DNA from 2 places in the Gryllotalpicola daejeonensis genome. Region 2 is predicted to be linked to the other one. Evidence: predicted binding sites of a transcription regulator. Region 2 holds the regulator's gene; the other holds the start of a gene.
The links. The regulator HspR, encoded in region 2, represses chaperone genes until heat shock. The targets are predictions, from matches to a motif close to AAGTTGAGTCNNNNNGACTCAACTT.

Region 1: a site for HspR is predicted at 10,605-10,629, ahead of ABD736_RS13270 (Hsp20/alpha crystallin family protein). Genes of this name have one in related genera too.

What each region holds. Positions count from the first base shown of each region.
Region 1 covers NZ_BAABBV010000002.1:68,108-84,166, forward strand. The annotation lists gene ABD736_RS13230 (HNH endonuclease signature motif containing protein) at 1-1,354, opposite strand, end outside; gene ABD736_RS13235 (aspartate ammonia-lyase) at 1,534-2,928, opposite strand; gene ABD736_RS13240 (aldehyde dehydrogenase family protein) at 2,947-4,365, opposite strand; gene ABD736_RS13245 (serine hydrolase domain-containing protein) at 4,382-5,791, opposite strand; gene ABD736_RS13250 (uracil-xanthine permease family protein) at 5,833-7,152, shown strand; gene ABD736_RS13255 (APC family permease) at 7,247-9,160, shown strand; gene ABD736_RS13260 (alpha/beta hydrolase) at 9,129-10,127, opposite strand; gene ABD736_RS13265 (hypothetical protein) at 10,108-10,530, opposite strand; gene ABD736_RS13270 (Hsp20/alpha crystallin family protein) at 10,659-11,126, shown strand; gene ABD736_RS13275 (response regulator transcription factor) at 11,195-11,890, opposite strand; gene ABD736_RS13280 (sensor histidine kinase) at 11,919-13,214, opposite strand; gene ABD736_RS13285 (MmpS family transport accessory protein) at 13,385-14,038, shown strand; gene ABD736_RS13290 (NADP-dependent oxidoreductase) at 14,051-15,007, opposite strand; gene ABD736_RS13295 (S9 family peptidase) at 15,032-16,059, shown strand, end outside.
Region 2 covers NZ_BAABBV010000001.1:2,075,370-2,091,428, reverse strand. The annotation lists gene ABD736_RS10175 (sigma-70 family RNA polymerase sigma factor) at 1-96, shown strand, start outside; gene ABD736_RS10170 (hypothetical protein) at 231-965, opposite strand; gene ABD736_RS10165 (magnesium transporter CorA family protein) at 1,095-2,099, opposite strand; gene ABD736_RS10160 (TetR/AcrR family transcriptional regulator) at 2,119-2,688, opposite strand; gene ABD736_RS10155 (alpha/beta hydrolase) at 2,785-3,747, shown strand; gene ABD736_RS10150 (permease prefix domain 1-containing protein) at 3,826-5,172, opposite strand; gene ABD736_RS10145 (PadR family transcriptional regulator) at 5,169-5,567, opposite strand; gene dnaK (molecular chaperone DnaK) at 5,754-7,616, shown strand; gene ABD736_RS10135 (nucleotide exchange factor GrpE) at 7,621-8,307, shown strand; gene ABD736_RS10130 (DnaJ C-terminal domain-containing protein) at 8,403-9,389, shown strand; gene ABD736_RS10125 (heat shock protein transcriptional repressor HspR) at 9,431-9,862, shown strand; gene ABD736_RS10120 (hypothetical protein) at 9,872-10,348, shown strand; gene ABD736_RS10115 (DEAD/DEAH box helicase) at 10,463-13,930, shown strand; gene ABD736_RS10110 (class I SAM-dependent methyltransferase) at 13,927-15,162, shown strand; gene ABD736_RS10105 (NAD(P)H-hydrate epimerase) at 15,209-15,883, shown strand; gene ABD736_RS10100 (hypothetical protein) at 15,914-16,059, shown strand, end outside.

The DNA of each region.
Region 1 (16,059 bases), on a different contig from region 2:
CTCCGGGTGGTGCTCCGGCGTGCTGGTTGAGTTTGGCGGCTGTGCCGTTGCCGGCGGGTGTCCAGTCGATGACCCGCCCGCCGTGGGCGTAGCGGGTTTCGGGGGTGCCGGTGATGATCCGGATCCGCCACGGTCCGGTGTCGATTTCGTGGTGGTGGAACCAGCACAGCAGGACGCCGTTGTCGAGGTCGGTGTTGCCGCCGTCCTTGAAGCTGATCACGTGGTGCACCTCGCACCACTGCGCGGGCACCGTGCACCCCGGGATCAGACAGGTGCCGCCGTCCCGCAGGGCGATCGCGCGCCTTTGGCGGCGGGTGAACCCGCGCACGCTGCGGCCGAGCCGCAGCACCTGCCCGTCCTCGTCGAAGATCACCGTCTGGATCCCGCCCGCGCACGCGGCCTGCTCGGCCTCAGCCACAGGCACGGGTTCGGGGGTGCCGGCGTAGAACGCCAACCCCTCACCCGACTGCAGCTCTTTGACGGTGGTGGAGATCCACACGGTGGGGTGGTCCCCGCCCATCTCCGGCACCTCGGCGGAGGGGGCCTGGGCGGCGAACACGTCCCGCAGCAGGTCGGCGTTCACCTGCCCGCGCGTGCGCCCATCAGCAGGTGCCCGCCCATCACCCGGCGTCAGCTCGTCGGACGGGGTGAAGGTGACGGTCTTCTTCCCTTTCGGGTTGACGAACGCGTCCAGCACCCCGCGGATGACGGCGGCGTGCCCGGCCGGCAGCAGGCCGGACACCTTCGCCACCCCATCCACCGTGGGGCTGATCCAGAAGAACCGCTCCGCCATCGCCTTCGCCGCCTGGTCTTCGACGACCCGAACGTCCAACAGCGCGGCCTTCTCCGCCGCCTTAGCTTTCACCTCATCCGCCCCGGCCGTGGTCGCGAGCTCCACAAGCTCCGCCTCCACCAGCGAGAGTTCAGCGGCATCCGCGCGGCCGAGGTCTTTCCCGGCCGCCTTCTGCAGCTCGCCGGTGATCGCCGCGGCCGCCTCCCGCCCGATCCGCCCGTCCAACACGGCGGCCTCGACAGTGGGAAGCTTCTTCAACTCCGTCGCCTGCGCGACGAGCTTCTGAGCCTCCTTGCCCGAGGACTTCGTGATCCCCTGCAAAGCCCCGGCGGCGGTCTTGAACCCCAACCGCCTCGCCAGGGAATCCGGCGCCTCGGGGTCCGAGCGATGCTGCACCTCCCCGGCGACCGCCAGCTCCACCGCATCCAGGTGTCGGCGGACGGCGGCAAGATCCTCCGCAAGCCGTACCAGCTGCCCATCCGTCAACGCGGCAGGGTCAACAGGCAGCGCGCCCGCCAGGCGCGCAAGCGCCCCGCACGCGGCAGACCCGACCTTCGACATGCCCCGAGTCTACCGAACACAACTTCGAATTGGAAGACGCAGTTACGAATACCTATTCACATGTGACCCGAGCACGCCGACTTCTCCACACGCCCGCGCACCCAGGCATCCGCCCGCAGAATCACGCTAAATCGAGCCACCGACACCGCCCTCACCCGGCATCAGCCCCGGGCCACCCATCAGTCGCCGGCTGGCGCACCCGACAGCCGCTCGGGCGACAGCTCGAGAGTCACCTGCTCGCGCGTCATGAGTCCGGACTCAACGACGAGATCGGCGATGCTGCGGCCCGTGAGCAGCGCCGTCTTGGCCAGCGCTGCGGATGCCTGGTAGCCGATGAACGGCGTCAGTGCGGTCACGACACTGACGCTCGAGCCGACCATGCCCGCGAGCCGCTGCTCGTTCGCGACGATGCCCTCGACGCAGTTCACGCGCAGGGTGAGGAACGCCTGGCGCATCCAGGTGATCGACTGCAGCAGTGAGTGCGCAATCACCGGCTCGAACGCGTTCAGCTGCAGCTGGCCCGCCTCGACCGCCATCGTGACGGTCGTGTCGGCGCCGACGACGGAGAAGGCGACCTGGTTGACCGCCTCGGGAATGACCGGGTTCACCTTGCCGGGCATGATGCTCGAGCCGGCCTGCTTCGGCGGCAGACTGATCTCGCCGAAGCCGGCCTGCGGCCCCGACGACAGCAGGCGCAGGTCGTTGCAGATCTTCGACAGCTTGACCGCCGCGCGCTTCAGTGCCGACGAGAAGGTCATGAACACGCCCGTGTCGCTCGTCGCCTCGATCAGATCGCCCGCGGTGGTAAGCTCGAGCTCGGTGATCTCGGAGAGATGGCGGCGCACCGCTGCCGCGTACCGCGGGTCGGCGTTGATGCCCGTGCCGATCGCGGTCGCGCCGAGGTTGATCTCCGACAGCAGCGGCAGGGTGTCGGTGATGCGGTCGATGTCCTCCGACATCGTGGTGGCCCAGCCGTGGAACTCCTGCCCGAGGGTGAGCGGGACGGCGTCCTGCAGCTGCGTTCGCCCGATCTTGAGGATGTGCGCGAATTCCACTCCCTTGGCCGCGAAGGCGTCGCGCAGCATCCGCATCTCGCCCAGCATGCTCGAGAGGGAATACATCATCGCGATCTTGATCGCCGTCGGGTAGACGTCGTTGGTCGACTGGCTGCGGTTGACGTCATCGAGCGGGCTCAGGAAGGCGTACTCACCCTTCGCGTGGCCTCCGAGTTCGAGGGCGCGGTTCGCGATGACCTCGTTCGCGTTCATGTTGGTCGACGTGCCCGCCCCGCCCTGGATGACGCCCACGATGAACTGATCGTGCAAACGCCCGCCGATCACCTCGGCGCACGCCGCATCGATCAGAGCCGCCTTGTCGGGCGCGAGTACGCCCAGTTCGAGGTTGGCTCGAGCGGCGGCCTGCTTCACAGACGCCAACGCGACGACGAGCTCGGGGTAGACCGAGATCTGCCGCTTGCTGATCGGGAAGTTGTCGACGGCTCGGGCGGTGTGAATGCCCCAATATGCCTCGTCGGGTATCTGGCGCTCGCCCAGCGAGTCTGTCTCGGTACGCACCAGACCACCCTGCCCCCGCTAGCTGATTTTGCCCAGCACCTTTCTGATCAGCCGCTCGCGTGCCGGTGTGTACGGCGGGGCGATGAGCTGGATCGTGTCCGGCTTCAGCGGCTTGGTCAGCACCGCCTTCTCGTGGCTGAACACCTCGAGCGAACGCCGGCCGTGGTAAGCGCCGGACCCGCTCGGGCCGACGCCGCCGAACGGCAGCCCGTGCACGCCGATGTGCCCGAGGGGGATGCCGAACCCGATCGCCCCCGAGGACGTCTCGGTGAGGAACCGACGGCGCGTGCGGGCATCCTCGCTGAAGACGTACAGCGCGAGCGGCTTGTCGTTGGCGTTGATGTAGCGAATTGCGTCGTCGAGACCGTCGACCGTGACGAAGGGCAGGATCGGGCCGAAGATCTCCTCGCGCATGACCGGCGCGTCGCGCGGCACGTCGGCGAGCACCGTCGGCGCGAGGTAGCGCTCAGAGGCATCCGTCTGGCCGCCCGTCACCACGGTGCCTGCGCCGAGCAGTCCGGTCAGGCGCGAGAAGTGCCGATCGTTGATCACGCGCCCGAAGTCAGGACTCCGCTGGGGGTCAGCGCCGAAGTAGCGCTCGATCCACTTGGCGACGAGCGGCCCGAGCTTGCGCTGCACGGCGGCAGTCGCCAGCACGTAGTCGGGGGCGATGCACGTCTGACCGGCGTTCAGGAACCTCCCCCACGCGATGCGCGCAGCTGCGGCATCCAGATCGACGGTGTCATCGACGTAGGTGGGCGACTTTCCGCCCAGTTCGAGCGTCACCGTCGTCAGGTTCTTGGCCGCGGCCTCGAGCACGATGCGGCCCACCGCGCCGTTACCCGTGTAGAAGATGTGGTCGAGCCTCTGCGCGAGCAATTCGGTGGTCTCCGGCACCCCGCCCTCGACGACGACCACGGCCGAGGGGTCGAGGTAACGGGGCACGAGCTCGGCCAGCACGCGCGCGGTCGCCGGGGCGAGCTCGCTCGGCTTCAGCACTACCGCGTTCCCCGCGGCGAGCGCGCCGATCGCGGGCGCAAGAGTCAGCTGCACGGGGTAGTTCCACGGCGCGATCACGGCGACGACGCCGAGTGGTTCGAGCACGGTCTTCGCGGTGGCCGGCAGCAGCGCGGCAGGAGCCGCGACTCGAGTCGGCCGCAACCAACGGCGCAGGTGCTTCTGCACCGAGTTGAGCTCAGAAAGCGTGAACCCGATCTCTGAGTACTGCGCCTCGGCCGGCGCCTTGTGCAGGTCGGCCCAGAGCGCCTGCTCGAGCGCCGGGCCGTTCTCGGTGAGCAGCGCGCCGAGCGCCTTGAGCTGCGCGAGGCGCCAGGCGAGCGGCTTGGTGCGGCCCGTCTCATAGCTCGCGCGCAGGCGCGCGACCGTATCGGCGACGGATGCCTGACCGGCGCCACGCGCCACAGAAGTGCTCGTCATGCGCGCCAGCCTAGCCTTACTGACCTGTTGTCAATAGGAGGTCCTGGCGGGAGCGCAGGCCTAGATCCGGTACGAACGCCGCGGTCAGGCGCGGCCCCTCCGGGCTGTTCGGCTCGAGCCGCCACAGCCACCGGAACGGTGTGCCGGTGAGTTGCAGGTGGAGTTCGAGGACGCCCGCGCTCCACCCCGCGCGCGCCGCGCACGGCACGTCGGTCAGCGACTCGAGCGGCGACGAGGTGCGCCCCGCAACCCACTCGCGGCGGCCCGCGACGATCTGCTGTGCGCCCGCGGCGCTCGCGAACTGGAAGGTGATCGTGTCGTCATCGAACGCGAGCGAGAGGCTTTCGATGCCGGCCTCGTTGGCAGGCAGGCTGAAGACGCGCCCCGTCAGCGACCGCTCAGCCGTGGCATCCGCCGCCTCGATCTTCGGCTGGGGCACGTGCCGGCCCCCCACCTCGAACAGCTCGCCGTCGGCATCGCCCGTGACCACGTAGCCCGGCTGGACACCGGGCAGCAGCTCCGTCCAGATCGCCTCGAGAATGCGGTTGGCGTCGGCGGACCCCGACGTCGTGGCGACGACGAGATCGAGTTCCGGAATGACGACGGCGAACTGGCCGCACATGCCGTCTGCGCGGAAGCCGTGCGTCGATCGCCACAGCTGGAACCCGTAGCCGAGGCGGGACTCGTGGCTCTCGAACCACGGGTTGCGCGTCTGGCTGGCGCTGGCCTGGTCCACCCACTCGGCCGGCACGAGCTGCGCGCCGTCCCACCGGCCGCGCTGCAGCAGCAGCTGGCCGAACTGCGCGAGCTGTCTCGTCGTGAGCTTGAGCCCTGTGCCGCCGTGCTCGATGCCGCGCGCGTCGCGCTCCCAGTGCGGAGTCGGCCACTCGAGGGGAACGAACAGACGGTCTTCCAGGAACTCTGTCAGGCTCACGCCCGCGCGGCGCACCACTGCCGCGGCGAGCACGTAGCTGCAGGCCGTGCTGTAGACGAAGTGGCTGCCAGGGGCACTCGTCACGGGCGACTCGAAGAACAGCTCGACCCAGTCACGCTCGGGCAGCGCCATGAACACGCCCCACAGATCGTCGGGGTGGCCGCTCGTCATCGTCAGCAGATGCCGCACCGTCTGCCCGGGGATCTCGCGGAACTCGGGGAAGATGTCGTGCGTCGGCTCGTCGAGCGCGAGCAGGCCCTCGTCGATCGCGAGCCCCACCGCCATCGAGGTGAACGCCTTGCTGACGGAGAACATCATGTGCGGCTCGTCGGGCCGGTACGGGTGCCACCACCCCTCGGCCGCGACGCGACCGTGGCGCATCACCACCAGGCCGTGAACGCCGAGGCCGCGCGTGTCTGACGCGTCGGCGAATGCCGTGATCGCCGCCGGGTCGATGCCAAGGGATGCCGGACTCGAATGCTCCATCGCCATGGGTTCGACGTTACCCGCCCGCTACCGACAAGATTGCTCTCATGCCACAGCAGCCGCCTGCCCCGAGTCGACTCACCTGGTCCCTGCACGGCGACGGGAAGACCATCGCACCGCACGCCATCGTCGGCCCCGGCGAGCGGCTGAGCTGGCCCCGCACCATCGGCATCGGCGCACAGCACGTCGTCGCCATGTTCGGCGCGACATTCCTCGTTCCGGTGCTCACCGGCTTCCCGCCGGCGACCACCCTGCTGTTCTCCGGCATCGGAACGCTGCTGTTCCTGCTGATCACGAAGAACCGACTGCCCAGCTACCTCGGCTCCTCGTTCGCGTTCCTCGCGCCGATCGCCGCCGCGATGGGCGCGAAGTACGAGCACGCCGACCACTTGCCCGCCGCCCTCTTCGGCATCGTCGCGGTGGGTGTGCTGCTCGCGATCATCGGCCTGCTCGTCATCATCACCGGCACCGCGTGGATCGACGCACTCATGCCGCCTGTCGTCGCCGGCGCGATCGTCGCGCTGATCGGCTTCAACCTCGCACCGACGGCCGGTGGCAACTTCACGCAGGCGCCGCTCACCGCCGGAATCACGCTCGCGGCGATCATCCTGATCGCCGTGGTCTTCCGCGGCCTGCTCGGCCGCCTCTCGATCTTCCTCGGCGTGGTCGTCGGCTGGATCGCGGCCGCGATTCAGGGACAGGTGGATTTCTCGGCTGTCGGCAAGGCGGCGTGGTTCGGGCTTCCCCAGTTCCACCTGCCGGCGAATCCGTTCAGCGATGCCCTGCCCACGTGGGGCCTGCTGCCCGCGTTCCTGCCGATCGTGCTCGCTCTGATCGCTGAGAACGTCGGGCACATCCGCGGCGTGGCCGCCATGTCGGGGCATCCGGAACTCAACCGGCTGACCGGCCGCGCGCTGTTCGCCGACGGCCTGTCGACCGTCATCGCCGGCATGTTCGGCGGGTCGGGCACGACCACCTACGGCGAGAACATCGGCACCATGGCGGCGACGCGCGTCTATTCGACGGCGGCCTACTGGGTGGCCGGCGTCATCGCGATCACCCTCGGCCTCTGCCCCAAGATCGGCGCGATCATCTTCTCGATCCCCGCCGGGGTCCTCGGCGGCGCGACGATCGCGCTCTACGGACTGATCGGCGTCATCGGCATCAAGATCTGGATCGACAACAAGGTCGACTTCGCGCGCCCGCGCAACCAGTTCACCGCGGCGATCGCCCTGGTCATCGGCATCGCGAACGTCACCCTGACGCTCGGGAAGGTGCAGATCACCGGAATCGCCTTCGGCGCCATCGCGGCCGTCGTCATCTACCACGTCATGACCTGGATCGGAACGCGGCGCGGAACCGCGTGAAGATCCAGATCGCCCGAAAGCGCGCTCCCGTAACATCTGGCCTGTGACCAACGACGCCGCCCGCCCCACCGCGCGGGAGTGGTTCCTGACCGGCATGACCGACATCCGCGGCACGCAGGTCGGGCCGCATTCCGCGGAGGCCGAGAAGCCGGCGTCGTGGTGGCGGGTCATGTGCCTCACCGGCCTCGACTACTTCTCGACGCTCGGTTACCAGCCGGCGATCGCGGCGCTCGCGGCCGGTCTGATCGCGCCGTTCGCGACGGTCGTGCTCGTGCTGCTCACCCTGTGCTGCGCCCTGCCGGTCTATCGCCGGGTGGCCCGCGAGAGCTTCAAGGGCTCCGGATCGATCGCCATGCTCGAGCGCACCCTGCCCTACTGGTGGGGAAAGCTGCTCGTGCTTGCACTGCTCGGCTTCGCGGCGACCGACTTCATGATCACGATGACGCTCTCGGCGGCCGACGCCACCGCCCACGCCATCGAGAACCCGCTTACGCCGACGTGGATGTCGGGCACCGGCTGGCAGATCGGCATCACGCTGTTCCTGCTCGCGATCCTCTCGGCGGTCTTCCTGCGCGGGTTCCGCGAGGCGATCGGCATCGCCGTGGTGCTCGTCGCGGCCTACCTGCTGCTGAACGCGGTCGTCGTGATCGTCGCATTCGCGCACATCGCCGATCATCCGGTGCTGGTCGACGACTGGTGGTCGGCCATGTTCCGCCAGAACGGCAACTGGGCCCAGATCATCGGGATCTCGCTGCTGGTCTTCCCGAAGCTCGCCCTCGGCATGTCGGGCTTCGAGACGGGCGTCGCCGTCATGCCGCAGATCAAAGGCGGCCCGCACGACACGGCGAAGCTGCCGATGGGGCGCATCCGCGGCACGCGGCGCCTGCTCGGCACCGCCGCGGCCATCATGAGCGTGTTCCTGATCACCTCGAGCATCACGACGACCCTGCTGATCCCGCAGAAGGAGTTCCAGGCGGGCGGTCAGGCCAACGGCCGCGCCCTCGCCTATCTCGCCCACGAGTACCTCGGGCCTGCCTTCGGCTCGGTCTATGACGTCTCGACGATCGCGATCCTGTGGTTCGCCGGGGCCTCGGCCATGGCCGGCCTGCTGAACCTGGTCCCCCGATATTTGCCGCGTTACGGCATGGCACCGCAGTGGGCGAGCGCGGTGCGCCCGCTCGTGGTCGTGTTCGGACTCATCGCCTTCCTGATCACGATCGTCTTCCGCGCGAACGTCGACGCGCAGGGCGGCGCCTACGCGACCGGCGTGCTGGTGCTGATGTGCTCCGCCGCCTTCGCCGTCACCGTCTCCGCGTTCCGGCGCCGTCAGCGCAAGCGCGTCTGGGCGTTCGGCTTCGTCACCGTCGCCTTCCTCTACTCGACCGTCGTGAACGTCATCGAGCGGCCGGACGGCGTGCGCATCGCCGCACTGTTCATCCTCGCGATCCTGATCATCTCGCTGGCCTCGCGCGCGAAGCGCTCGTTCGAGCTGCGCGCGTCGTCGGTGACCTTCGACCCGGTCGCCGAGGCGTGGCTGCAAGAGGATGCCGAGGACGAGTCCGGCGTCATCCGCATCGTGGCGCACGAGCCGGGCCCCGACACGAGGGACGAGTACAGCGACAAGAGCAGGTCAGAGCGCTACTTCAGCCACATCCCGCAGGGGGCCAGGCTGCTGTTCATCGAGGTGCTGCCGAAGCCGCGCACCAAAGAGGACTCCTCCGACTTCGTCGAGGATCTCGAGGTGAAGGGCGTCGAGAAACACGGCTACCGCATCCTGCGGGTCGAGTCGATCTCGATTCCCAACGCGATCGCCGCGGTGCTGCTCGAGATCCGCGACCAGACCGGCATCGTGCCGAGCATCTATTTCCAGTGGAACGAGGGCAACCCGATCTCCAACATGGCGCGGTTCCTGCTCGACGGCACGGGCGAGATCGCCCCGGTGACGCGCGAGGTGCTGCGCGAGGCCGAGAAGAACCCTAAGCGCCGGCCGATCGTGCACGTGAGCTGACCTGGGCGATGAAGTTCTGCAGGCGCTCGTACACCTCTGCTGATTCCGGATGCCCGGCATCCTGCTGCCACGTGTGCTCGGTGTTGCGTGAATCCCAGCCGTAGCTGACGAATTCGACGGGGATGCCCGCCCGCTCCGCCGCCTTCGCGAAGTTGACGTTGGCGTGATAGAAGATGTCGCGCTCGCTCGTCGTGACGAGCACGGGCGGGAAGTTCTCGTCGACCCATTCGATCGGGCTGAGCCACCGCGAGGCCCTCTGCAGCGAGGCCGGCTTCATGCGGTGCCGTCGGTAGCCCGGAAGAAGCATCCGTACGAAATCGTGGCTCATGATGAAGCCGGGCTCGAACACGACCGAGAAGTCGACGGCGCCGCAGTGCAGCACGAGCCCGCCGATCTCGTCGCGGGTGACGGCGGGCCGCAGCCGGAAGTGGGAGGCGAGCTCGGGGCGCGTCGTCGTCGCCGCCAGGAGCGCGGCGATCTGCGCGCCCGCAGAGTCGCCGCCGAGCACGATCGTGCTCGGGTCGCCGCCGTGCTCGGCGATGTGCGCTACGACCCAGCGCAACGCCTCGTTCGCGTCGTGCAGCATGTGGCGCATGCCGAAGCCGCCGCCGCGCAGCCCGGCGCGCCGGTAGTTGACGTTGACGACGACGATGCCGGTGGATGCCTGCACCGCGCAGTACTTCGTCAGGGCTGACTTGTCGCCGCTGGTCCAGCCGCCGCCGTGGAAGTAGACGTAGACCGGCAGCTTCTCGGTCGCCCCCGACTCGCGACGCGGGGTCAGCACGTCGAGCCGGTGGCCGTAATGGCGATCGCCGACGTAGTCGATGTCGAGCAGATAATCGACCGTCCGCACCGGAGTGGCGTTGAGTCTGCGCGACTGCAGCGGTGCGAACGGCAGCATCATCGCCGTCCACAGCCATGGCCCGACCGGGAACGGCGCCGAGCGGCTACCGGAGCGCCGCGACATCGATCAGCGCCAGAAGAGCGAGGGCGTAGGCGGTTTCCGCAGCTGCGGCGTCGAAGACGGCCTCGCCCGTGTCATCGTCACCACGGGTGGTGACGCGCCACCCGCCGTCGGGCAGCGTCGTCAGCGACCGGAACGAGGCGCCGAGGCGCTCGCGCAGCTGGTCCTCGCGGGGCAGCCAGAGCGCCTGCTCGAGCGCGACGGAGTCGAGGGCCCACTCGGTGGTGCCGTTGAAGCCCAGGATCGTTCCAGTGTCGAACTCGTGCGGTTCGACGGTCATATCCGAGACCGTGAAGGTCTCGTCCGAGGCGAATTCCGGGCCCTCTATGCGGAAGAAGTCGCCCGGAGCGGGATGCCATTCCAACCCGGCGTCCCGCAGCTGCCGGGCGAGTGAGCTCGCGATCACAGGCTCATTATTACGCCCGGAACCTGGAAGGAATGGATCTGGCACTCTCGGTGTTCGAGTGCTAATGTAAGTCACAGTTGAGTCGATGGGGCTCAACTTTGGGACTACTGAGTAAGGAGCTGATTCCTATGGCCATGAACTTCGACCCGTTCCGCGAGTTCGACCGCCTGGCGGGCTCGTTCCTCGACCGCCCCGCCGGTCCTCGGCTGATGCCGATGGACCTCTACAAGGACGGCGAGACCTACGTCCTGTCCGCTGATCTGCCCGGCATCGACCCGGGTTCGGTCGACATCGATGTCGACGGCCAGCTGCTGACCATCCGCGCCCAGCGCACCCTCGCCACCGGCGACGGCGTGAAGTGGCTGACGCGCGAGCGCCAGGGCGGCACCTTCCTGCGCCAGCTGAGCCTCGGCCAGGGCATCGACACCGAGAACATCACCGCCGACTACTCGAACGGCGTGCTCTCGATCACGATCCCGATGAGCGAGAAGGCCAAGCCGCGCAAGATCGCGGTGAACTCCCGCGCCGAGACCATCCAGCCGGCCGTCGAGAGCAGCCACGCAGAGGGCGCTCACGTCGAGACCGCCGACGCCTAACTCGCAGTGACGGAAAGACCCCGGTTCACCGGGGTCTTTTCTTATGCAGGCGGGATGCCCGGCAGCCACTACCCGAAGCCGACGGGGCCGAACCCCGCACGCTCGACCAGCACGCAGACCAGCGCCCGGTTGGCAGCGCCGAGCTTGAGGCGCGCCTGCTCGAGGTGGGTCTTGACCGTCGCCACCGACAGGTGGAGCTCGGCCCCGATCTGCTGGTTCGATGCGCCCGACGCGACGAGCACCGCGATGTCGCGCTCGCGCTCGGACAACGCCTCGAACCTCTCCCGCGCCTCCTGTCGGTGAGCCTCGCCGCGGCCGCTCACATAGCGGCGGATCAGCCGCGCCGTCGCCGCAGGCGAGACGAAGCCATCGCCGCGCGCCACCGTGCGCACGCCGTCGATCAGCTCGTGTGGCGGCTGGTCCTTCAGCAGGAATCCCATCGCACCAGCGACCAGCATCTGATCGACGATGTCATCGGTCGCGTAGCTCGTGATCGCGACGACGTTCGTCTGCACCTGCGCCAGCATCGTCTCGGTGGCCGCGGGACCGGCGACATGCGGCATCTGCACGTCCATCAGGACGACGTCGGGGCGGTGACGCCGAGCAGCCTCAACCGCCGCGGCGCCGTCGGGCGCCTGCGCGACGACCTCGAGGTCGGCCTGCGAGCTGAGGATCTCTGCCATGAAGCGGCGCGACATCGCATCGTCGTCGGCGATCAGCACGCGCCACGGTCGCGAGTCGGCGGGAAGGGGGTCAACACTCACGTCGCGAGCGTATCGACGGCCGCCGACATCACCCGGCGCTGCGCGACGAGGCGGGCTCGCGGTCGCTCCACGGCAGCGTCACGTCGACGATGAACGCGCCCGCGTGCTCGCCGAGCCACGCTGTGCCGTCGAGCTCGGCCACGCGCTCTCGGATGCCCTGAGTGCCGCGGCCGGCACCCGGCACGCGCAGCCCAGAAGGGGCGAGCGGGTTGCTGACGCGGATGCGCGCGCCGACCGTCGCGGCCGCCTCGAGGAAGAGCGACACTCGTGACCCCGGCGCGTGCTTGATCGCGTTCGTCAAGCTCTCTTGGACGATGCGGTAGACGGATGCCTCGAAGGCGGCGGTCGCCCGCTCTGCGTCTTCGATCAGCACGTGCGAGTCGATCACGACGCCGTTCTCGCGGTAGTGCCTGATCAACGCGCCCAGAGACTTCAGCGAGGCGCTGGAGGCGCTCGACGCGGCACCACCACCGGGCCCGGAGCTGCGCAAGCCGCCGAGGAGCACCCGCAGGTCTTCGAGCGCGGAATGCGCCTGCTCCCGAAGGCCGCGAGCGCGCGCCTTGAGCTCGGCAGGCCCGGCGCTCTCGGCCGTGAGCTCGAGGGCGCCGGCCTGCAGCGACAGCACCGACAGCCCGCTGGCCAGGGTGTCGTGGATGTCGCGCGCGACGCTCTCGCGCTCACGCTGGCGCGCCAACTCGATTCCGAGCTCGTCGGCGCGGCGGCTCTCACGCGCGGCGAGCCGTCGACTGGAATCCACCTCGACGCGCGTGCGCCCGTACAGGTAGGTGACCAGGGTCAGCCCGAGCGCCACGAGCGCGATCAGGACGGTGACGAGGTTCCAGACCGCCGGGTGTGCGGATGCCGTGCCGGCATCGGTCGTGAAGATATACGCCAGCGCGCCACCCCACGGGCCGACGAGCTCGCGAACCACGTACAGCCCGACACCGGCCAGACCGATCGCGGCCAGGCGCGTGGTGCGAGATCGCCACGCGAGAAGCGCCTGCAGTAGTCCGACGAGGAACAGCAGGTAGGAGACGCCGACGAGCAACAGCACAGCACCGGCGATCACCGTGAGCAACGGCACCTGCCGTCGCCAGAAGACGGTCACCCATGCGGCAAGCGCGACGAGGCACAGCAGCGTGCCGAACCCGGTGACCGTCAGCGTTCCGTCGCCGCCGGGGCCAGCCGCGCCGGGCACATTGATCACGCCGACGATGTCGACGACCGCGCCCATGATGAACAGCCCGGTCGACCAGCCGCCCGCGAGGACGCGCCGCAGGACGCCGCCGCGACGAGGGGCGGCCACGATCGGGGTCGAGGTCATGACGCGAGCGTAGGGGCGACCGACGACATCGCGCTCCAGCCACCGGGCCGACGATGCCAGCCGATCGGCTGGCGATCACGAGCCCGAAGGACGATCCGTGCGGCATGCGCGGCGCACGAGGGTGATCACGTCGCCGGAACACCCCGGCGCCACGTCGCCAAGGAGTACGCATGTCCGAGACCCAGTCCCCCGTTCCCCCGCAGGCGCCGGTCGGCGCGAACCCGCCTCAGGCGCCCCAGCTCAAGCGCCGAAGCGGCCTCGGCGTCGCAGCCCTCGTGCTCGGCATCATCGCCTTCGTCCTCGCCTGGATCCCGTTCGCGAGCTACGTCGCGATCGGACTCGGCGGTGTCGGGCTGCTGCTCGGCATCCTCGCGCTCGTCCTGCGCGGCCATCGGGGCGGAATCGCCGTCGCCGGCACGATCGTCGCGGGCATCGCCCTGCTGGCCGCGATCCTGATGACGGTCGTGTACGCCGCCATTTTCTCCGCCGCACAGTCGGTCGGTCACGATCTCGACAAGAAGGCGAACAAGCAGGTGACCGTCGTGTTCCAGGTCACGGGCACGTCCACCGACGCCACCGTGACCTACTCATCGGCCTCGGGGTCCGGCATGTCCCAGGCCACGGGTCAGAAGCTGCCGTTCTCGAAGACCATCACCGAGAAGCAGGGCCTCATTCCCGTCTATTCGCTCACTGCCACCAACGGCACGACCGGCGCCGATATCGCCTGCAAGATCACCGTCGATGGCAAGGTCGTCGCGCAGCAGACGAGCTCGGGACAGTTCGCCACGGTCGACTGCACGGCCACCCCGGACGCCGACAAGTAGTCCCACCGCCGCTCAGCGGGTCACGACGACGAGCTTGCCTCGCACGTGACCCGCTTCGAGCCGCGCGTATGCCTCGGCCACGCGCTCGAGCGGGTACACCGCCTCGATCGGCACCACGATCGAGCCGTCGGCGACCAATCGGACGATCTCGGCGAACTGCTGCATGGTGGCCTGCGGGTTGCCGACCCCCTGGGCGCCGCGGTGCCCGCGGGCCGCGATGGTGTTGATCCGCTCCACGGGAACTCCCACGGCGAGCGCGGCATCGACCGAGTCCGGCCCGTTGTTGTCGAGCGCGGCGGTGAAACCCTGGGGCGCGGCATCCTTCAACCGCTCCACCAGTCCGTCGCCGTACGTGACCGGCGTGACGCCCAGGCTGCGCAGGAAATCGTGGTTGTGCTCGCTGGCCGTGCCGATCACGGTCGCCCCGCGCAGCACGGCGAGCTGCGCGGCGATGAGGCCCACTCCCCCGGCGGCCGCGCTGACGAGCACGGTGTCGCCGGGGCCCGCACCGACGCGGTCGATTGCGGCGATCGCCGTGCGGCCCGCGACGGGCAGCGCCGAGGCCGTGTCGTAGTCGAGCGCGGCGGGTTTCTCGATCAGGATCCCGTCGCTGCCGGCATCCTCTGCAGCCGCCTTGATGATCACGAAATCGCCGATCGCGTGATGGCGGCGGCCACCGAGCACGGCGTCGCCGACCCGGAACCTGGTGACGCCCTCGCCGATCTCGTCGATGTCACCCGCGAAATCGAAGCCGACGCCGGCGCCACCGGGTATCGAGCCGGGGTCGGTGAGCCCGTAGTTCGCCGCGCTCTGCGCCGATCGCACGATCTTGTAGTCGACCGGGTTCAGTCCGTTCGCGCACACGTGCACCCGTACCTCGCCTGGGCCCGGGTGGGGCGGCTCCTCGTGCACGATGCGCAGCACCTCGGCCGTGGGGCCGAACCGGTCGAATCTCGCGAAACGGGCCATGCACGCAACGCTAACGTGGTCAAGGTGACCGACACCGCTCCCGTCGTGAAGAAGATCCCCACCGAGCGCACCTTCCACGGCGACACCGTCATCGATGACTACGAATGGCTGCGGGCGAAGGACGACCCCGAGGTCATCGCGCACCTCACCGCCGAGAACGCGTACGCCGAGAGCCGCAACGCGCACCTCGCCGGGCTGCGCGAGACGATCTTCACCGAGATCAAGTCGCGCACGCTCGAGACCGACCTGAGCGTGCCCGTGCGCGAGGGCGACTGGTGGTATTACTCGCGCTCGTTCGAGGGGAAGCAGTACGGCGTGCAGTGCCGCGCGCCGATCGCGAGCCCGGATGATTGGAGTCCCCCGCGGCCCGCCGAGGTCTCGGCCGAGGTGCCGGCGCTGCCCGGCGAGCAGGTGCTCTTCGACGCCAACCGGGAAGCGGAGGGACACGACTTCTTCTCGCTCGGCACCTTCGATGTGTCGGCGGACGGCACCCTGCTCGCCTACGCCGTCGACGTCGAGGGTGATGAGCGCTACACCCTGCGCGTCCGAGACCTCGCCACCGGCGAGGACCTCGACGACGAGGTTCCCGGCACCGCCGCGGGCGCCTTCTTCAGCCCCGACGGCCGTTTCGTCTTCTACACCACGGTCGATGAGGCCTGGCGCCCGGACACCGTGTGGCGGCACACGGTCGGCACGCCGGCATCCGACGACGCGAAGGTGTTCTACGAACCCGATGAGCGCTTCTGGGTCGGCGCCGGCCTCATGCGCAGCCGCCGCTTCATCGAAGTGGGCGCGTCGTCGTCGATCACGAGCGAATCCTGGCTAATCGATGCGGATGACCCGACCGGAGCGCCCCGCATCGTGTGGCCGCGCCGTGAGGGCGTCGAGTACTCCGTCGACCATGCTGTCGTCGCCGGCGAGGACCGGCTGTTGATCCTGCACAACGACGGCGCCCTCGATTTCGAACTCGTCGACGTGCCGGCATCCGACCCTGCCGCCACGCCTCGCGTGCTGATCGCGCACGACCCGGCAGTGCGGCTCGATGACATCGA
Region 2 (16,059 bases):
GCAGTGAACACTGCGTCGGTGTCGGGAATCTCCGTATCGCTGAGCCCGTTGCTGACCGTCACGGGTCTGAGCGACTGCAGTCTTGCGCGGCTGTAACGCAGCACCGAGGGGTGCCGTGATGGGGGTTTGCGCGAGGAAAACGCCGTTTCGGCACCCCTCGGCGAGCAACTCGTAGAGGTGAGCATCCAGATGCCGCTCTGCGCGCAGTTGCCAGGACGAGGCAGCCCCGCTTACCCCCAGGCGGAAGCCGGCGCCGCCACGATCGGCACGTTCACCGCGTGGAAGCGCGAGCCGTAGCCGTAGTGGCTACTCGCCCAGGGCGAGGCGATGATCGCCTGCTCGGTCACCGACGGTGCCGAGTTCGCCGCGAGAGCGTCGTGGATTCCCGCGAACAGCGAGCGATCCAGCTGCTTCGCGACATACGATGCGGCGATGCGCAGGTTGGCGTAGCGGCCGAACCCGCCGCCGCCGCCCGAGCCGAGGCCGTTGTTGAGCGGGTTGTTGCGCAGGTACCAGGTCTGCGGCGAGTTCTCGGAGTCCATCCACTGCAGGATCACGGTGACGTTGTTCTGGGTGACCGGCAGCGAGGCATCCTGCAGCACGAGCGCAGCCCAGTCGGCGTTCGTCACGCCGCCGACGGTGAGCGCGGGGGTGCCGTCGTCCTTCGTGACCGTCGAGACCTTGTACTCGGTCATGACCACGGGCACGCCGCCGACGTCGGAGTGCACGGTGTAGCTCTGCGACCGCGCGAGCAACTGGCTGGCATAGAGCGGGTGCGAGTTCACGGTCGCGGCATCCGCGGGAATCGCGACCATCGCGCTTCCGACGAGCAGCAGCGTCGCTGCTCCGGCCGCCGCCATGCGGCCGCGCGAGTGGGTTCGCTCGACGCGCCTGCGGCCTTTGCTCGTGCGCTTCGGGGCGGCGGCCGCCTGGCGGAGTGATCGGCGTGAGGGGTAGTCGGTCATGAATTCACAGGTGTGCGGTGACGGGGTAGACATCACGGCGGTTCCGGCGCGCCCTGATCGGGGGTAGGACGCACGACCCTGCGAGGGTAGCAAACGCGGCCTGGCGGTGACCAGTGAATGCAGGCGGCTCTAGATCCAGTTCTTCCGCTTGAAGACGAGATAGAGGATGCCTGCCGCGACGACCATGATGGCGGCGCTCGCGATGAACCCCGACCACGCGCCGTAGCCCGGGTACGGCACGTTCTGCCCGAAGAACCCGGTGACCGCGGTCGGCACCGCAATGATCGCGGCCCACGCGGTCAGCTTCTTCATGACGTTGTTCAGGCGCGAGTCCTGCAGCGAGAGGTTGGTCTCGAATAGCGCTGAGACCATGTCGCGCAGCGACTCGGTCCACTCCGTCACGCGCAGCACGTGGTCGTAGAGGTCGTCGTACGACGCGTCGAGCTCTGGCGTAGAGCCCGCGTCGCGGCGGTGCCGCAGCACGCCGTTGACCACCTCGCGCATCGGCAGCACGATGCGGCGCAGCTCGACGAGCTCTTTGCGCAGGCGGTACGTCGCGCGCTGCACTCTGGTGGCGAGCACCCGCTCGTCGAACAGCACGTCTTCGAGACCCTCCACCGCGTCGTCGAGCACCTGCACGGCGTCGAAGTGGCTGTCGACGACCGCATCGAGCAGTCCGTGCACCAGCGTGCCGACCCCGTAGCGCAGCAGGTCGGCGTTGTCGTTCCAGCGCTCGACGAGCCCCTCGATGTCGAACTCGGGGCTGCGCACGGTGATGAGCCCGCCCGGGAAGACGAACGCCGAGATCTTGTCGAGGCGCAGGCGCGCGGCGAGGTCCTCGTCGTCCGGTGTGTTCTCGGTGTCATAGGCCGCGGCATACACGGTGAAGAAAGTGTGCGACGCGTACCGCAGCGCCTTCGGCCGCTCGACGTGCGCGATGGCGTCTTCGACGGCGTTCGGGTCGAGCGAGAGCTCTTCGGCGAGCTTGTCGAGGTCGTGGTGATCCGGTGCGCACACGTCGACCCACATCAGGGTGTCGGCGCGCTCGAGGTGGTCCGAGATCTCCTCGAAGGGGAAGTCTCGCGCGACGATCCTGCCATCGCGGTCCCACACCAGCGAGCGAAGCGTCCCCATGCGCGCAACGCTACCGGGGTCAGATGCCGGCGGCGGCGATCAGGGATTCCGCCGCGGCGCGCGCGTGGCGTGCGGCATCCGTCGTGCCCGCGATCGCGGCCGTCGTCTGCGCGCCTTCCGCGAGAATCGCAAGCTGAGGGCCGAGGGATGCCGGGCCGCCGGCCGCCTTCACCAGGGAATCGACGTACTTCTGGAAGTCCGCCTTGTGCTCGCGCACCGTGTCGGCCACGCGGTGGTTCGCCGCACCGAGCTCACCGAACGCGTTGATGAAGCCGCAGCCGCGGAAGTCAGCGTCGCCGAACCAGTCGGCGAGGTAGTCGTAGACGGCCAGCAGCTTCGCGCGCGGCTCGGCGATCGAGTCGACCTTGGCGGTGACGCCGCTCGTCCACATGCTGTGGCGCTTGCCGAGCACGGCGACGATCAGCTCGTCTTTCGACGCGAACTCCTTGTAGAGCGCCCGCAGCGAAACCCCCGCCGCGTCGCGCACGGCGTCCATGCCGACCTGGCCGATGCCGCGGGCGTAGAACAGCCCGTCGGCGGCATCCACGATCGCCTCTCGCGTGCTCTGGCTGCCGTTCGTCTCGCTCATACCGATCAGTCTACTTGACAGTGAGAACGGTCGTTCTCTAAATTGGTCGGCAGACGCGAGAACGATCGTTCTCGCCAGACGGAAAGGGCTCGGATCATGAGCGGCAACCCGAAGAACATCTCCCTCGAACCGGCGGCGCAGGCATTCGTGGATGCCACCAGCGAGCCTCCGTTCCTGTACCAGCTCGCGCCAGAGGAGGGCCGGAAGGCCGTCGACGGCGTGCAGGACGAGCCGATCTTCAAGCCGGAGATCGATGAGGAATGGATCGAGATCCCCGGCGGCCCGAGCGGCACCGTCAAGGTGCGCATCGTGAAGCCGGCCGGTGCGACCGGCGTGCTGCCCGTCATCCTCTACACGCACGGCGCCGGCTGGGTCTTCGGCGATGCCCACACGCACGACCGCCTCGTGCGCGACCTCGCGGTCGGTGCGAACGCGGCCGTCGTCTTCCCCGAATACGACCGCTCGCCCGAGGTGCGCTACCCGCACGCCATCGAGCAGGTGTGGGCGACCGCCCAGTGGGTCGTCGACTCAGGCGCCGAGAAGAACCTCGACGGCTCGAAGCTCGCCGTCGCCGGCGACTCGGTCGGGGGCAACATGACCGCGGCACTCACACTGCTCGCCAAGGAGCGCGGCGGCATCGACATCGCGGGCCAGGTGCTGTTCTACCCGGTGACCGACGCGAACTTCGACACCGCCTCATACGAGGAGTTCGCCGAGGGCTACTTCCTCACCCGCGAGGGCATGAAGTGGTTCTGGGACCAGTACACGACGAGCGAGGCAGACCGGGCGCAGATCACGGCGTCGCCGCTGCGCGCGACGCTCGAGCAGCTCGCCGGCCTGCCGGCGGCGCTCGTGATCACCGGCGAGGCCGACGTGCTGCGCGACGAGGGCGAGGCGTATGCCGCGAAGCTGCGCCGCGCCGGCGTGCCCGTCACGGCGGTGCGCTACCAGGGCATCGTGCACGACTTCGTGATGGTCAACAGTCTGCACGACACCTTCGCCGCGAAGGCCGCGGTCGCCCAGGCGGTCGCCTTCCTGAAGGACGCGCTCGCCGCCTAGCCGCGTGCGCCACTGGCTTCCGCAATGCGCTGCTCGGATCCGAGTGGCGCACAGCGGAAGCTGGTGGCGCAACCGCGGTCAGGCGAAAGCGAAGATCGGGGGCAGGGCGACCGCTGCGGCGATCGCCCAGCCTCCGTAGACCGGCAGGTAGCCGGTCTGCCACGCGAGAAGGCGGCGGGTCGAGGCATCCGCTCGGAAAACACGGCGACCGAGCAGCCAGGCCGAGCCGGCGAGCCCGACCAGCAGCACGAGGTTCACGCCGAGCGCGACCACCCGGTTCGGCGTGAACCCGCCGTCGCCGATGCGCCCGATCATCGCGGCCAGGGCGAAGCCGTTGAGCGCGAACGCGGCGATGACGAGCAGCAGCTGCAGGCGCTCCGTCCAGCCGGGGCGCGCGGTCGGGGGCTGGGCGGACAGCACGTAGAGCACGAGCCCCGTGACGACCACCAGCAGCACGTCGACGATGATCAGCACCTCGCGGTAGGCGCCGAAGCCGCCGGTGACGATGGCGCCGGCCAGCATCGCCAGCACCGCGATCGTGAACAGCGGGGTGAACACGCGGCCGAGCACGGGGGCCATGTTCTCGATGACCTCCTGCTTCGAGTCGACGAGCCACGCCGCGACGACGCCCGCCCCCGCGGCTCCGAACGGCACGACCCACTGCGCGAGCACGACGCCGGGGTCGATTCCGAGTGCCGAGAACACCGCGGCTGTGATGCCCATGAGCACCCCGCCGCCGAGGGCGATGAGCGCGAAGTAGACGAACCACTCGCCGGTGAAGCGCACGAAGTCCATGCGCCCGGCGGCGGTGCGCCACCCCGCGCCGGCGTAGACCAGCCCGACCAGCAGCCACAGGGCCACGGGCGCGTGCAGGCTGAAGATGATGGCGGTGTCGCTCGAGTTGCCGAAGGGGTAGGCGAAGGCGAGCACGAAGAGCAGGGCGAAGCCGACGGCGGATGCCGCGATCAGGGCGACAGGCGGGCGCGTGCGCCACGCGATCGAGGCGGCCAGCGCGGCGAGCGCGAGGATGCCGCCACCGAGCAGCGCCGGAAAGGCGGGCGCCCCGAGAAGCTCGGGCAGCTTGGCGAGGATCGCGGCCAGCGCGGCGAAGCCGATCATGATCACGCTGCCGTCGATGCGCCGCCGGCGGGCGGGCGCGCCCGCCATCACGAGCTGCTTCCACAGCCGGCGCGAGTTCTCGCGGGCGTACTCCCCCGCGATCTCGTCCTGGCGGCCCATGCGCTTGACGGCGATGAGCACGGCCTCGTCGGCGTCGAGCCCCGCGGTGCGAAGCTCGTCGATCTGGGTGCGCAGGTGGTCTTCGAGCTCGTCGACGTCGCCGGCGGAGAGCGAGCCGCGTGAGACGAGATAGGCGCGCCACGAGGCGATCGCCGCCTCGGGCTCGAGGGAGTCTGCGGCGCTCACAGCGCCACCGCCGTGGTCGGCCGGGCCGCGGGTGCCGGTGTCGGCAGCAGGCCCGCGAGCGCCATGCCGAGCCCGCGGAACGCGTGGGTCAGCGTGCTGACCGCGGTCGACCACTGGCGGCGGTGCTCGGCGAGCTCGTCGCGGCCGGCGTCCGTGATCGCGTAGTACCGGCGCTTGCGCCCGGTCTCGGCCTGGCCCCAGTGGGACTCGACGAGCTCGGCACCCTCGAGTCGGTGCAGCAGCGGGTAGAGCAGGCCGTCGGTCCACTCGATCTCGCCGCCGGAGAGTTCGCGCACCCGCGCGATGATCGCGTAGCCGTAGCTCTCGCCCTCGCTCAGGATCGCGAGCACGAGCGGCGCGGAGGTCGCCGCCATGAGGTCTTTCGCCAGTCGCATGCGGACACCATACCTCGCAGTGCTAGGTATGGGAAGAATCTCGGCGGCTGAGAAGTTGATACGAACGGACTCAACTTTGCAGGGTTCCGATTGACAGGCATCCGGCACTCTGAAAAAGTTGAGTCTGGGCGGCTCAAGCAAGCTGCTCCCGCAGGCTTCTAGTAACAACAGCAGGAGGGCCAACAAATGGCACGTGCAGTAGGTATCGACCTCGGAACCACCAACTCCGTGGTCTCCGTTCTCGAGGGTGGCGACCCCGTCGTCATCGCCAACGCGGAGGGCTTCCGCACGACCCCGTCGGTCGTCGCGTACACGAAGGACGGCGAGGTGCTCGTCGGCGAGACCGCCAAGCGCCAGGCTGTGACCAACGTCGACCGCACCATCTCCTCGGTCAAGCGCCACATGGGCACCGACTGGAAGAAGGAGATCGACGGGAAGCAGTACACCCCGCAGGAGATCTCGGCGCGCATCCTCGCGAAGCTCAAGCGCGACGCCGAGCAGTACCTCGGCGACACCGTCACCGACGCCGTCATCACGGTTCCCGCCTACTTCAACGACGCCGAGCGCCAGGCCACCAAGGAGGCCGGCGAGATCGCGGGCCTCAACGTGCTGCGCATCATCAACGAGCCGACCGCTGCGGCGCTCGCATACGGCCTCGACAAGGGCAAGGAGGACGAGCTCATCCTCGTCTTCGACCTCGGTGGCGGCACCTTCGACGTCTCGCTGCTCGAGGTGGGCAAGGACGACGACTTCTCGACCATTCAGGTGCGCGCGACCGCCGGTGACAACCGCCTCGGCGGCGACGACTGGGACCAGCGCATCGTCGACCACCTGATCAAGAAGTTCAAGGAGTCGACCGGCGTCGACGTCGCGAACGACAAGATCGCGCTGCAGCGCCTGAAGGAGGCCGCGGAGCAGGCGAAGAAGGAGCTCAGCTCGTCCATGAGCACGAGCATCCAGCTGCCCTACCTCAGCCTCACCGAGAACGGCCCGGCCAACCTCGACGAGACCCTGACCCGCGCGCAGTTCGAGCAGATGACCTCTGATCTGCTCGACCGCACGAAGAAGCCGTTCCAGGACGTCATCAAGGAGGCCGGCATCAAGGTCTCCGACATCGCGCACGTCGTGCTCGTCGGCGGCTCGACCCGCATGCCCGCCGTCTCGGCGCTCGTGAAGCAGGAGACCGGCGGCCAGGAGCCCAACAAGGGCGTGAACCCCGACGAGGTCGTCGCCGTGGGCGCGGCCCTGCAGGCGGGTGTCCTCAAGGGCGAGCGCAAGGACGTTCTGCTCATCGACGTCACCCCGCTGAGCCTCGGCATCGAGACCAAGGGCGGCATCATGACCAAGCTCATCGAGCGCAACACGGCCATCCCGACCAAGCGCAGCGAGACCTTCACCACGGCGGACGACAACCAGCCGTCCGTGGCGATCCAGGTCTTCCAGGGCGAGCGCGACTTCACGCGCGACAACAAGGCGCTCGGTACCTTCGAGCTCACCGGTATCGCGCCGGCGCCCCGCGGCATCCCGCAGATCGAGGTCACCTTCGACATCGACGCGAACGGCATCGTGCACGTGTCCGCCAAGGACAAGGGCACCGGCAAGGAGCAGTCGATGACCATCACCGGCGGCTCGTCGCTGCCGAAGGAGGACATCGAGCGCATGGTGCGCGAGGCCGAGGAGCACGCCGCCGAGGACAAGCGCCGCCGCGAGTCCGCCGAGATCCGCAACTCCGCCGAGCAGCTCGTCTACTCGAACGAGAAGCTCATCAAGGACAACGAGGACAAGCTGCCCGAGGACGTCAAGTCCGACGTGCAGGGCGACGTCGACGCGCTGAAGACCGCGCTCGCCGGCGAGGACGACGAGGCCGTGAAGACCGCGTTCGAGAAGCTCTCGCAGAGCCAGCAGAAGCTGGGCGAGGCCATCTACGCGCAGGGCCAGGCCGAGCAGGCCGCGGGCGCGCAGGCGGGCACGGATGCCCCGGCCGATGACTCCTCTGACGAGGACGTCGTCGACGCCGAGGTCGTGGACGACGAGGACGAGAAGAAGTAAGGCGATGACGGACGAGAACAGCGACAAGCACGAACAGCGCGAGGAGCCGATCGTCCGCGACAAGCGGCGCATCGACCCCGAGACCGGGAAGCTGCGCCAGCCGGAAGCCACTGAGGGGGACGAGGCTGGGGCCTCGTCCCCTGAGGGGGCCGCAGGCGAGGGCTCTGCCGATGCGGCAGCCGAGCAGCCCGAGGGCGGCGAGAGCCGCGAGGGCGGTGACGACGAGCTGTTCGTCGAGGACATCCTCGCGGCAGCCGAGGCCGAAGAGGCCGACCCGAGCGCCGAGCACCTCGCGGATCTCAAGCGCGTGACCGCCGAGTACGCGAACTACCGGCGTCGCACCGAGGCCGAGCGCGAGCAGGTGCGCGAGCGCTCCGTGCGCGACGCCGTGAAGGTGCTGCTGCCCGTGCTGGACGACCTCGACCGTGCCCAGAAGCACGGCGACCTCGAGGGCGAAGGCGCGTTCCAGACGATCGCCGCGAAGCTGCGCGGCGCCGTCGAGAAGCTCGGCGTCAAGCCGTTCGGCGAAGTCGGCGAGGTCTTCGACCCGCAGCGGCACGAGGCGATCTTCCAGCAGCCGACGCCCGGCGCGACCGAGACGACCGTGCTCGAAGTCGTCGAGACCGGCTACACGATCGGCTCGACCCTGGTGCGCGTCGCACGCGTCGTGGTCGCCACCCCATCCGAATAACCCTTGGCCTCCATTCGGCTTCGCGGAGTCGGCCGGCGGAGCACCCGTCGGTCGACTCGCGAAGCGAATGGAGACCTTCTCTCTAAGGAGGCGCGTTGGCCAGTCAGGACTGGTTCGACAAGGACTTCTACAAGGTGCTCGGCGTCTCGAAGGACGTCTCAGACGCCGAGCTGAAGAAGACCTATCGCAAGCTCGCGCGGCAATACCACCCGGATTCGAACCCCGGGGATGCCGCCGCTGAGGCGCGCTTCAAAGAAATCAGCGAGGCGTACTCGGTGCTCTCGGACCCGGAGCAGCGCCGCGAATACGACCAGCTGCGCGCCATGGGCTCCGGGGCGCGATTCACCGCCCCGGGCTCCGGCGGCGCGGGCGGCTTCGAGGACGTCTTCGGGTCGATGTTCGGCGGCGGCCGCCCGGGTGGCTTCAGCTACCAGTCCGGCGGCGCCGACTACGACGACCTGCTCGGCGGCCTCTTCGGCGGCGGTCGGTTCGGCCAGTCGTCCGGCGGCTTCCGCGGCTACGGCGGCCCGACCCGCGGGCAGAACCTCGAGGCGTCGACGACGCTGGACTTCCTCGCGGCAACCCGCGGCGAGACGCTGAGCCTGACCGGCGCAGGCGGCAAGCCCATCAAGGTGAAGATCCCGGCGGGGGTCTCGGACGGCCAGAAGATCCGCCTGCGCGGGCGCGGCTACCCGAGCCCCGACGGCGGCGAGGCGGGCGACCTCATCCTCCAGGTCGCCGTGCGCAAGCATCCGGTCTTCGAACGCGACGGCCTGAATCTGCGACTGAACGTCCCCGTGACCTTCATCGAGGCGGCACTCGGCGCGACGATCGAGGTTCCGACGCTCGAGGGCCCGCCGGTGAAGCTGAAGGTCGCGCCCGGCACGCCCTCTGGCCGCGTGCTGCGCGTCAAGGGCCGCGGCGTGAAGACCGACAAGGGCACGGGTGACCTGCTCGCCGTCGTACAGGTGGCGGTGCCGTCGCACCTCTCGGCCGAGGCCGAGAACGCGCTGCTCGACTTCGCGAAGAAGCTGCCGAAAGAGAACCCGCGGGAGGACCTGCTGGCGCGCGCCCGCCAGTGAGGTAGAACGAGCCGTAGAGGCAGAACGAGGAAGTGGCCACCATGGACGTCGATCAGGACACGCCGCTGTTCGCGATCGCCGCTGCGGCGGAGCTCGCCGAGCTGCACCCGCAGACCCTGCGCCAGTACGACCGCCTGGGCCTGGTCGAGCCGACTCGAACGGCGGGGAAGTCGCGACGCTATTCGCTGCGCGACGTCGCGCAGCTTCGCGAGATCGCGCGGCTGTCTGCAGAGGGCGTCTCGCTCGAAGGCATCCGTCGCGTCCTCTCGCTCGAGAACGAGGTGCGGGCACTGCAGCAGCGGGTGCGCGAACTCGAGTCGACGCTCGCCGACGCCCTGCTGCAGCGGCGGGGCGGGCGCGTCTTCGCGTCGGGAGTGACGGGCGAGGTCGTGCCGATGCGCGCGGGTACCCGCACCGAGCGCCGCGACCAGGTGGTCGTCTGGCGGCCGTGGGGCCCCTTCGACGACCGTTAGAGTCGCTTCATGACCGACGCGCCTGAGGACGACGAGTTCTATCGAGCCCTCGCCACCCTGCCGTCCGTCTACTTCCACCCCGTCGCGAATGCGCGCGGCACCCGCTCGACGTGGGAGCACATCATGGGGCCGCGCATCGCGCGCCGCTATGCGCGCATGCAGCTGCTGTTCGGCATCGCGATTCAGCTGTATGTCTGGGGATTCGTCGGCGGAATCCTGCTCGTCGTCATCGGGTCGTTCGCCATCGGCCCGGGTGCGGCGATCCCGATCGGCGTGACGCTCGGCCTGCTCGCGATCTTCGTCGGGCTCGTGCTCTACTACGTGGGCTTCGCCTCGCGCCGGGGCGCGGTCACCGAGTTGCTCGAGTTGGTGCGTCGCGTGAACCCGCGCATGAGCCGGGGCGAGCTGACCGAGTACCTCGACTACGACCCGAGCAGGTTGCGCACCATCGCGCTGCTGAACCCCGAGGTCTTCCCGCCGCGCTGACGCCCCGATGAGATCTGGCGGTACGAAAGGCGCGCTCGCGCGCGGGTGAACGTGCATTCAGCCCCCCAGATCGTTCGAAGGCCGATGTCGGTGCGGCATGGAAGCATGAGGGGCGTGTCTGCCGAGCGACTTCCCGCCGTCGCGCTCACCTATGTGCGCGAGTTCGTCGGCGACGCGGCGTTCGAGCGCGCGCGGCCGTATGCGTCGAACGGGTCGGTGCTTCGACTGACGTGGGATGCCGGCGAGCGAGTGCTCGACGGCGTGGTCGCCGGCACCGAGCCGCGGCCCTACACGTGCGAGGTCTTCCTGACAGAGCAGGGTGGGCGCTGGCATCCGGTCTCGTCGCTGTGCACCTGCCCCATCGGCACGCGCTGCAAGCACGCGGCCGCGCTCATGCTCGCGAGTGCGCGGGGCGAGCGAGACCTGCCCAGCGTTCGCAACCCGCTGATGCCCGCTGTTCCGCTGGGGGCGTCGGCGGCTGCGGCGTCGGCTGCGGCGGCGCCGGCGCGCTCACCCGAGCGGCGGCCCGAGCCCCGCGCTCCCGAGTGGCGGCGGATTCTGACGGGGTCGACCGGCGCCGGCGTGGGCGCTGGTGCCGCAGTGACCTCGCCGACCGTCGCGCACCCGCCGAACCCCGAGCGCACCGTGCCGCTCGCGCTGCAGTTCGAGGTGCGTGAGCGGGTGCGGCGCAGCCTCGGTCGCTGGGGGCACGCGAACGAGACCACCCAGACCGCGACCGCCAAGTCGAGCGGGCTGCTCGTGATCACCCTGCGCATCGCCAGCCCCGGCGCCCGCGGGTGGGTCGCGGCCGAGACCGACTGGTCGAAGATCGGCTACGACCTCTCCGGCTACCGCTATGACCCGCATCAGGCGCGGTGGTTCGGCGAGTTCGCTGCGCTCGCACGCGCCAGTCAGCCGCGCTACATCGGGCAAGACGCGAAGCGGCTCGTGCTGGAAGAGTTCGAGAGCCCGCTGCTGTGGACCCTGCTCGACGACGCCCGCGCCCGCGGCATCGAGCTCGTCGGCCAGAGCGGCTCGGTCGTTCGCGCTGACTCTGCGCAGATCTCCGCCCGCCTTGAGGAGAGCGCGCGCACGGGCGACGTGCGGGTGCTCGCCGGTGTCACGTTCGACGGAAAGTCGGACCCGAGTGAGGCGCCGGCCGCGGTCGGGGCGATCGGCCGCCACGGGCTGTTCTCGATCGAGTGGGTCGGCGCCAAGGAATCCGTCATCAGGCTCGGCCCCCTGGCGCACCCGCTCGGCGCCGAGGCGAGGGCCCTGCTCGAGGCAGGCGAGCTGGTCGTTCCCGCATCCGATCGCGACGAGTTCTTCACCGAGTTCTATCCGCGCCTGGCCGATGTCGCCTTCGACGGCGGCGGCAGCGTCGAGCTGCCCACCCTCGAACCGCCGACGTTGGTGCTGACGCTCGGCTTCGAGCCCGAGCACGCGCTGCGGCTGATCTGGGAATGGCAGGGCGACACGCACGACGCCCTGTTCGAGGTCGCGGTCGGGCGCGAGGTGCGGCGCGTGCTCGACGCCGGCGAGACGAAGGCCGGCTACCCCGACACGACGGTGCTGCGCGAGTTCGACGCGGCCGACTTCGTCGAGCGCGTCGTGCCCGAGCTCGAGCAGCTCGAGGGCGTGCGCATCGAGACCATCGGCAAGCGCCCCGACTATCGCGAGCTCACCGAGGCGCCGACCTTCACCGTGCGCGCCGTCGAGAGCGACGAGCGCGACTGGCTCGATCTCGGCTTCACCGTGCAGATCGGCGACTACACCGTGCCGTTCGGGCCGCTCTTCAAGGCGCTCTCGGGCGGCAAAGCGCGCCTGATGCTCGTCGACGGCACGCACTTGAGCCTCAATCGGCCCGAGTTCGATCGCTTGCGCGAGCTGATTGCGGAGGCCGGCGAGCTCAAGGAGTGGGAGACCGGCAAGCTGGCCCTGCACCGCACGCAGGTCGAGCTGTGGCGCGATTTCGAGGACCTGGCCGATTTCTCAGAGGCGACGCGCGCCTGGCAGGACCAGGTGAAGGCATTGACGGATGCCCCGCCGGCGGCGCCCTCGCCACCTGCCGGTCTGACCGCAGAGCTTCGTGAGTACCAGCTCGCGGGGTTCTCGTGGCTGTCCTATCTCTACGAGCACCGGCTGGGTGGCATCCTCGCCGACGACATGGGGCTCGGGAAGACGCTGCAGACCCTCGCGCTGATCCTTGCCTCGATCGGTGAGGAGCCCGCGGAGCTTGCGACCCTTCGAGACGCGACGCTTCGCGGCGCTCCTCAGGACCCGCGCGCGTCTCGAAGCGGTGCCCCCTGGCTCGTCGTCGCCCCGGCATCCGTCGTCTCGAACTGGGTCGCAGAGGCCGCCAGGTTCGCGCCCGGCCTGCGCGTGGCATCCGTCACCCGCACTCAGCTGCGCGAGAAGAACAAGCTCGCCGATCTCGCGAACGGCCACGACGTGATCGTGATGTCGTACAACCTGTTCCGGCTCGACTTCGACGACGTGGAAGACGTGCGCTGGGCGGGGCTCGTGCTCGACGAGGCGCAGTTCGTGAAGAACCATCGCAGCCGCGCCCACGAGTGCGCGAAGGCGCTCGATGCTCCGTTCAAGCTCGCGATCACGGGCACTCCGCTCGAGAACAACGTGCTCGAGCTGTGGTCGATTCTCGACATCGTGGCGCCGGGGCTGTTCCCGAGCATCCGGCGCTTCACCGAGCAGTACGTGCGCCCGCTGTCGCACGTGCGCGGGCCCGACGTCGTGCCGGCCGGCATCTCGACCGCCGACGCGCAGCGGGTGATCGCCAGGCTGCGCCGGCGGGTGCGGCCCTTCCTGCTGCGGCGCACCAAGGCGCTCGTCGCGCCCGAGCTTCCTGCCAAGCAGGAGCAGGTCATCAGGGTCGAGCTGGCGCCGAAGCACCGGCGCCTCTACGAGCAGTTCCTGCAGCGCGAGCGGCAGAAGCTGCTCGGGCTGGTCAAGAGCGACCTCGAGAAGCAGAAGTTCATCCTGTTCCGCTCGTTGACGCTGCTGCGCATGCTCGCGCTGGATGCCTCGCTGATCGACGAGCAGTACGCGGGGGTGCCGAGCGCGAAGCTCGACGCCTTGCTCGAGAACCTCGACGAGGTCGTGGCAGAGGGCCACCGCGCGCTCGTGTTCAGCCAGTTCACGTCGTACCTCGGCCGCGTCGAGCAGCGTCTCGAGCAGGCCGGCATCGACTACGAGTACCTCGACGGCTCGACCACCAACCGCGCCGAGGTGATCTCACGGTTCAAGTCGGGCACGGCGCCGGTGTTCCTCATCTCGCTCAAGGCCGGCGGCTTCGGCATCAACCTGACCGAGGCCGACTACGTCTATCTGCTCGACCCGTGGTGGAATCCGGCGTCAGAGGCGCAGGCCGTCGACCGCGCGCACCGCATCGGTCAGTCGGCATCGGTCAACGTCTACCGCCTCGTCGCCGATGGCACCATCGAAGACAAGGTGATGAAGCTGCGCGACGAGAAAGCCGAGCTGTTCGGCCAGGTGCTCGACGACGATGGCACCTTCAGCGAGCTGCTCACGGCAGACGACATCGCGGGGCTGCTCGAGCTGTGAGCGACTCTCTCGATCTGAGTGCGCTGCGCCGCTGGCCCGACATCGAAGCGCCGAACCTTGTCGCCGTCGATGCGGCCGATCGGCTGCTGCTCGACACCGCCGCGGTCGTTCTCGCCACGCCCACCAGTGGTGCGGACTCACCCGATGCGGTCGCGCCAGGATCCGTAGCCATCATCGGCGATGCGTTCGGCGCGCTCACGCTTGGCGCCGTTTCGCTCGGCGCCAGCCCGGTGCGGGTTCACCAGGACCCGCTGCTCGGTGAGCGGGCGCTGGCCGCCAATGCCGACCGGCTGGGGTTCTCGGATTCGTTCACGTCGCTCGGGCTGGTTCCGGAGCTGGTGGCGGATGCCTCACTGGTGCTGCTGCGCCTGCCGAAGTCGCTCGACCAGCTGGATGAGTGGGCGGCCCTGATCGCCGAGCATGCCGTGCCCGACGTGGTCGTGTTGGCCGGCGGCATGGTCAAGCACATGACGCTCGCGCAGAACGACGTGCTCGGCCGGCACTTCGGCGAGGTGCGGGCGGGCCTCGCCCGCCAGAAGGCCCGCGTGCTGACGGCTTCGGTCTGCATTCGCGCTGCGCGCGAGTCGGCCAGCGAAACGCCGAGCGCTGGTGGGCACCGCGAAGCGGAGCGCGCTGATCGACTCGGCGAAGCGGAATGGAGATCCCGCTGGCCGAAGACCGCCGTCATCGACCCGCCCGGCATCATGGTCTCCGCCCACGGCGGAGTCTTCGCCGGCGCATCCCTCGACATCGGCACCCGGTTCCTGCTCGACCACCTGGCCGACGCGAACCCGCGGGCCACGACCGCGATCGACCTCGGGTGCGGCACGGGAATCCTCGCGGCGGCGCTCGCGTCAGCACGCCCCGGCCTGCGGGTGCTGGCCTCTGATCAATCGGCTGCGGCCGTGGCATCCGCTCGCGAAACGATGAAACTCAACCACCTCGACGACCGCGTCACGGTCGTGCGCGACGACGCGCTCGGGTCGCTGCCCGATGCGAGCGCTGAGCTCATCGTGCTCAACCCGCCGTTCCATTCCGGTACGACGGTGACGGCAGACGTCGGCATCCGCCTGATCACGGATGCCGCACGCGTGCTCGCCCCCGGCGGCGAGCTGCGCGTCGTCTTCAACTCCCATCTGCGCTACCAGCCGACGCTGCGGCGGCTCGTCGGCGAGACGCGCCAGGTCGCGCGCAACGCGAAGTTCACGATCACGAGTTCACTGAAGTCATGACGTGCTGTGGTGACGATGGGGACGTGCTGCTGAACGGGCTCTGTCGATGAAGGGCTGGGGTGCGCAGCAGGTGCGCGACGCCGAGGCACCGCACCTGGCTGCGGGCGAGCCGCTGATGGAGCGCGCGTCCGCCGCGCTGGCACGTGAATGCGATCGGATGCTTGAGGGCGAAGGCGTCTCGCCCGCTCACGCACGGGTGGTCGTGCTCGTGGGCGGTGGCAACAACGGCGGCGATGCGCTGTTCGCGGCCGCCACGCTCGCGCAGCAGGGGGCGCGCGTCGAGCTGGTGCGTGCGTCGAGCCGGGTGCATGAGGAAGGTCTCGCCGCCGCGCTCGCCGCCGGTGCCACCGTCGTGTCGGGCGGGGCGGCGAAGCTCGCGGCATCCGCCGATCTCATCGTCGACGGGATTCTTGGGACGGGGACCAGCGCCGACCCGCGACTGCGCGGAGACGCCCGAGAGCTGGTGGCGGCGATCGCCGCTGCGAAGCCGTCGGGTCTGGTGGTGGCGGTCGACATTCCGAGCGGCATCCACCCCGACAGCGGCGAGGTGCCCGACCCGGCGGCGGTGCTGCGTGCCGACGTCACGGTCACGTTCGGCGGCGCGAAGGCCGGCCTGCTTCTGCCTCCGGCGCGCGACTTCGCCGGCGAGGTCCGCGTCTACGACATCGGCCTCGCCGCCGACCTCGAGAAGCTGACCCCGCTAGTGGAGGTGGACGCCTGACGCTCGAGCCGCCACACTCAGCGTGAGGAGGTGGCGATGACCACGCGGCGTCTGACCGTCACCGGCTGGATCGTGTGCGGCGGGCTTCTACTGACCGGCGCCTTTTTCGGCGTGGGGTCCGCGATTGCCACGTTGATCGCCTACTTCGTGTTCGGGCTCGTTGCTCTATATCGCCG